One region of the Shewanella psychrotolerans genome, then DNA from elsewhere that is predicted to be linked to it. Evidence: predicted binding sites of a transcription regulator. Region 1 holds the regulator's gene; the other holds the start of a gene.
What was found. Region 1 encodes sigma-54, which starts transcription at its own class of promoters, with help from an activator protein. Its sites were predicted from a motif close to GTTGGCACGNNNNTNGNNT; they were not measured.
Positions count from the first base shown of each region.

Region 1 (3,162 bases):
AGCAGGAAAAGCAATGACAGATATGACATTAAAAGCGGTTAATTTAGCTAAAAGCTATAAAAGTCGCGCAGTTGTTCAAGATGTAAGCTTAACCGTAAGAACAGGACAGATCGTGGGGCTACTCGGCCCCAACGGAGCAGGAAAAACGACCACGTTTTATATGGTTGTGGGTCTAGTTCAGAGCGATAAAGGACGTATCTTTATCGATGAAGACGACCTCACCTTAGACCCTATGCATCTGCGAGCTCGCAAAGGGATTGGCTACCTGCCACAAGAAGCGAGTATCTTTAGAAAGCTTTCGGTACACGACAACATAATGGCCGTACTGCAAACACGAAGAGAACTCAGCAACGATCAACGTGAAGAGCAGTTAGAACACCTGCTAGAAGAGTTTCACATCACCCATATTCGTGATAGCCAAGGCATGGCACTATCGGGAGGCGAGCGTCGCCGAGTAGAAATTGCCAGAGCGTTAGCCGCTAACCCTAAGTTTATTTTGCTCGATGAGCCCTTCGCTGGCGTCGATCCTATATCAGTTATCGACATTAAGAAAATTATCGAGCAGCTGAAAAATCGCGGCCTAGGTGTATTAATCACCGACCATAATGTGCGCGAAACTCTCGATGTTTGTGAGAAAGCATACATTGTGAGTCATGGCAATTTGATTGCCGAGGGAACTCCTGCTGAAATCTTAGACAACCAGCAAGTACGAGCGGTGTACTTAGGTGAACAATTCAAGCTATAGTTAATCTTATAAGCGATCGGCATAGGAGATCCCTCCTATGCCGTACATAATTAATATTTGCCTTTAACCAATTAAGGCTACCAATAAAGCTTTCTCATTTTATAATTAGAAACAAGGGAATAGCAGTACAATGAAAGCGTCACTTCAGCTCAAAATGGGTCAGCATTTAACCATGACACCCCAGTTACAACAAGCGATTCGTTTGTTGCAATTGTCGTCATTGGAACTGCAACAAGAGATCCAGCAGGCATTAGAATCTAACCCTCTTTTAGAGTTAGATGAGGAGCAAGAGGGCGCCGATAGCGACGCTCGAGAAGAGCGCAATGATAATAATGAAACCTACGAAGTCGATTACGATAATAAGCTGCAAGTTGACTCCAGCGAGGACAATTCTGGCTTAGAAACATCCGACGCGCTCACCCAAGATTCCATGCCTGATGAACTCCCCGTTGATACCACGTGGGATGAGGTATACACAGCCTCATCTAACTCCAGTTCAGGCGCGATGCGCGACGATGATATGCCTTTTCAAGGGGAAACGACTGAAGGCTTGTATGAACACCTCGAGTGGCAAAAAAATCTCACTCCCTTTTCAGATAACGATTTAGCCATCGCTACAGCCATTATAGATGCCATCGACGAACGCGGTTACCTCACGCAAACCTGCGACGATATTCTTGAAGCCATGGGCGATCCAGAAATCGAACTCGATGAGATCGAAGCGGTACTCAAACGCGTCCAGCATTTCGATCCTATTGGCGTTGCCGCCCGAGATCTCAGTGAATGCTTAACCATTCAATTAGCGCAGTACAGTGATGATACACCGCATATAGCTAATGCAAGAATGCTCATTAGTGAACATTTAGATCTTATCGCGGGTAGAGATTTTCGCCTATTGATGCGTAAAACTAAGCTAAAAGAAGACGATTTACGTGATGCGATCTCACTGATCCAGACGCTCAATCCGCGTCCTGGACTGGCAATCACCGCCAGCCGCGACGAGTATGTTATCCCAGATGTCACCGTGACGAAGAAAAAAGGTCGCTGGGTCGTAGAGCTTAATCCCGATAGTATGCCTAAAATTAATGTAAATCAGCATTATGCCGCTATGGCTCGCAGCACTAAGAGCCAGGCGGATGGACAGTTTATTAGGGGCCACCTACAAGAAGCGAAATGGTTCTTGAAAAGTTTGGAGAGCCGCAACGAAACCCTGTTAAAAGTCACCAACTGTATTGTTGATTTTCAGCAAGGCTTCTTTGAGTTTGGCGAAGAAGCGATGAAGCCGATGGTGCTAAACGACATTGCAGAAGCCGTTGAAATGCATGAATCGACTATCTCTCGAGTAACAACGCAAAAATATATGCACACCCCGAGAGGCATTTTTGAACTAAAATACTTTTTCTCTAGCCATGTGGGAACCGACGATGGTGGTGAGTGCTCTTCTACTGCAATACGGGCATTTATTAAAAAGCTCGTCGCAGCGGAAAACCAAAAGAAACCACTAAGTGACAGCAAAATGGCTCAACTTTTGGCGGAGCAAGGCATAAAAGTTGCGAGACGTACAATTGCTAAATATCGAGAGGCATTATTAATACCGCCATCGAACCAACGTAAAAGTTTGTAATCAACAACTGGAAACCGGAGGAGTGAATTTATGCAAATAAACCTTACAGGGCACCACATTGAGATAACCCAATCTCTACGGAACTATGTTGAAGAGAAATTCACAAAGCTTGAACGACATTTCGATCAGATCAATAATGTCCACGTTATATTAAATGTCGAAAAATTGATGCAAAAAGTTGAAGCCAAGTTACATCTCCGTGGTGGAGAAGTCTTCGCGACATCGGAACACGCGGATATGTACGCCGCGATAGACTCCCTGATCGATAAATTAGATCGTCAGGTTATTAAACACAAAGAGAAGCAAACTAAACATTAACGATGGAACTTAGTACCATCCTGCGGCCGGAGTGCACAACCTGCGCCACTCCGGGCAGTAAGAAAAAGGTACTGGAACTTATCAGCGACTTAGCCGCTGTCCAGTACCCCACCCTTTCCTCTCAAGAGATATTTGAAAGTCTTCTGGCGAGAGAAAAAATGGGCAGCACAGGTATAGGCAATGGTATTGCGATTCCTCATGGGCGACTAACCAACATAGATCAACCCGTCGCCGTACTGATAAAGTGTGCTGAACCAATCGCATTTGATGCCATTGATAATCAGCCAGTCGATATCTTATTTGCGTTACTCGTGCCCGCAGATCAATGCGAGCAACACCTTAGTACATTAGCCGCTATGGCTGAGAAGTTAAATGATAAAGCCATCATGAAACAGCTAAGGAAAACCCAAGATGAAGCAGAGCTATATCAGGTGATCACTCAATGAAGTTAGTCATAGTATCCGGGCGCTCAGGA
Region 1 is NZ_CP080419.1:3,817,608-3,820,769, forward strand. It holds gene lptA (lipopolysaccharide transport periplasmic protein LptA) at 1-17, shown strand, start outside; gene lptB (LPS export ABC transporter ATP-binding protein) at 14-745, shown strand; gene K0I62_RS16820 (RNA polymerase factor sigma-54) at 876-2,369, shown strand; gene hpf (ribosome hibernation promoting factor) at 2,400-2,687, shown strand; gene ptsN (PTS IIA-like nitrogen regulatory protein PtsN) at 2,690-3,133, shown strand; gene rapZ (RNase adapter RapZ) at 3,130-3,162, shown strand, end outside.

Region 2 (3,162 bases), 1.3 Mb from region 1:
CATGAGCGCGATGACCGAAGTGGCAAAGGTTTCAAAGAAGCCTTCAACCCACAGATGTACCACCCACCAACGCCAATATTCGGCAATGGCTAAGTTAGTGTGTTTTCCCATGAACAAGCCTGCACCATAGAATAGGCCAATGGCGACACAAGAGGCATACAGTACCCAAATTACAGGGCGCATTTCACCTTTAACTTTCAGGGCTGGACGAATCGCAGCAGTTACCAGCGCTAACCAAATGAGTAACCCTACAAGCAGCAATACCTGCCAGACGCGGCCGAGATCGATATATTCGTAACCTTGATGACCGAGTAAAAAGTTGGTGTCGAGATCGAAATATTGTTGAACGCCTATCCACTCTCCGGCCATAGACCCTAGGACGACGATCACTAAGGCGACCCAAAGAATATTTACACCAAGGCGTTGGAACTTGGGTTCATGTCCAGAGAGCGCTGGGGCAATATAAAGGCCTGTACCTAGCCAAGCGGTTGCTATCCAAAATACGGCTAATTGTGTATGCCAAGTACGAGTGACTGAGTAAGGCAGAATCTCAGAAAGGGGGATGCCATAGAAGTTTTGCCCCTCAACAGCATAATGCGCTGTGATACCACCTAAGAATATTTGCAGTAAAAATAGACCTATAGCCGTGACAAAGTATTTTCCTACCGCTTTTTGTGATGCCGTAGGCTTAGTTAAAAATAGTGGATCTTGGCTCGCTGGTTTAGGTAGATCTTCATGTTTGCCTGCAGCATGGTGCCAAACTAAAGCACCAATACCGGCGATAAGCGTAACAATGCTTAAAATAGACCAGACGATATTATCTGAGGTTGGTGTATTTCCAATCTGTGGATCGTAGGGCCAGTTGTTGGTGTAGGTGTAATTCTCACCCGCTCGTTCGGTGACGGCTGCCCATGATCCCCAAAATAGAAAAGCATTGAGTTTCTGGCGTCTCGCTAAATCAGGAACTGTGCCTTCTTTCATTGCATATTGCTCTCTTAGAACCGAGAGCTGAGGATCATCACCAAATAAAGCGATATAGTGCTCACCGACTTGGTTTATCGCAGCTATACGGGTGTCCGATAAGGAAATAGTGATAGTACCTTTAGCATCATCAACCACACTGTTCTGACGCATATCTTCGCGTAGTGCTTGCTCTAAGCCCGCTTGCACTTCAGAGTTGAGCTCTCTAAATGGCAGGTTGTAGCGGCTTTTAGCGGTGATATCTAACCAAGCTTGAGCTTCTTTGTGTAGCCAGTCTGCGGTCCAATCTGGCGCGACATATGAGCCATGTCCCCAGATAGATCCGAGTTGATGCCCCCCCATTGAACGCCAGACTAACTGCCCTTGCTCGATATCATCTTGAGTGTAAAGGACTTGACCCTGCTCACCGACAAATGCAGTTGGAATAGGGGGTTTTTCTCTATAGATCTCACTGCCGATGCTCAGCAACACAGTAAAAGAAGCGATTAGCACCAGTAGTAAAGCTATCGCTGTTAGCCGTTGTTTGCTCATAAAACCTCTCTGTACAAATTTAGTATGGGTATTGATGTGCTTGTATAGAGCAGGGTTTGTGCCAATTATCTAATTAGTTGTTTTATAATGATTTTGTTGCTTTTTGTTTATTCTTGACTGTCAATAGGACACTGTTTTTAATTGTCAAAATGACATTTGCGTGTCTATTTGACATTTGTATGAATGTCTAATTGATAGTGCTAGTGATGGCTTAGAAAGGGGGCATCAAAAAGCCAGTGCAATACTGGCTTTTGAATTAGAGGTAAGTGCTATTTATACAGTGATGGATCGTCTTTATTTGGGCGAGTCTTAAAGCGGCGATGTAACCACATATATTGGGCACGATTTCGTTCGATCATCGATTCGATGATCTTGTTGCCGCGAATCGCATCCTCGACCTCATTTTCCCCAGGAAAATCCTCTAGTGGCGGTTGGATCTCTATGGTGTAGCCCTGGTCATCAGGGTTGCGTACCACGATAAAAGGCATCACCTTGGCCTTGCCCAGCTTAGCTAGGGTGGTGGCACCCGTGATGGTCGCCGCATCTGGTACAGCGAAGAAGGGGATAAAGACGGCGCTGGAGCGACCAAAATCCTGATCGGCGGTATACCAGACCACATTGGGGCTTCTCAGGCTGCGCACCATCTGTCTGATATCTCGCTTATGTACTAACCCTTTGTTGGAGCGCAAACGTCCCTTGACCTGAAGGTATTCCATCAGTGGATTATTGTGGGGGCGGTAGACACCTACGCCAGGCTGAAATTGACCTAGGATACGAGCGCCCATCTCAAGTGGTAGACAGTGCACCGCAAATAAAATGACACCTTGGCCGCTGGCAATTGCCTGTTCTACATGTTGCTGGCCTTTAATTGTCATATGACGTTGCACTTTTTTATCAGACCACCACCATGCATTGGCGATATCGAAGATCGCTTTGCCTGTCTCTTCAAAATTGCGCGTTAACAGCTGTGCCTGCTCGGTAGCGGACATGTGAGGAAAACAGAGTTCGATATTGCGTTTAGCGATATTCACTCGACTGCCAGCTATGGTTTTTGCAAAGCGTCCTAACCATTTACCTAAGGACATCTGTATCGATAGCGGTAAAAGCTGAGTGAGCCGCATCACTCCGACACCAAACCAGATCAGCCAATATTTAGGGTGGAAAAATTGTGAGGAGAATTGTGCTTTATCGACCACGGACATCTCAGAGTTATTAATGAAAATTACCGCTTATTCTAACTCAAAAAATGCGTAAAATTAGGTATAATCATGGATTAATTTTAAAAAAGATAACCGCAATATGAAGATTTCTCTGCCAGCATTTGAAAAAGCCAAAGTTCTCGTAGTCGGTGACGTGATGTTAGATCGTTATTGGACAGGGGCTACTGGCCGTATATCGCCTGAAGCACCAGTGCCGGTGGTGCGGGTTAATCAGGTTGAGGATAGACCCGGTGGTGCGGCTAACGTCGCCTTGAATATTGCGGCTTTAGGTGGCCAAGTTCATTTAGCGGGTATTGTCGGTGAAGATGAAACCGCGGACGCATTAACTCAAGGAGTGAAAACTCTGGGGGTTGAGCCCAAATGGCACCGTGTGGCAGACAAACCGACGATCACTAAACTTAGGGTGATGTCACGAAATCAACAGTTATTG
Region 2 is NZ_CP080419.1:721,368-724,529, forward strand. It holds gene K0I62_RS03235 (nitric-oxide reductase large subunit) at 1-1,512, opposite strand, end outside; gene K0I62_RS03240 (LpxL/LpxP family Kdo(2)-lipid IV(A) lauroyl/palmitoleoyl acyltransferase) at 1,782-2,708, opposite strand; gene hldE (bifunctional D-glycero-beta-D-manno-heptose-7-phosphate kinase/D-glycero-beta-D-manno-heptose 1-phosphate adenylyltransferase HldE) at 2,812-3,162, shown strand, end outside.
Region 2: a site for sigma-54 is predicted at 1,560-1,578, ahead of K0I62_RS03235 (nitric-oxide reductase large subunit). Genes of this name have one in related genera too.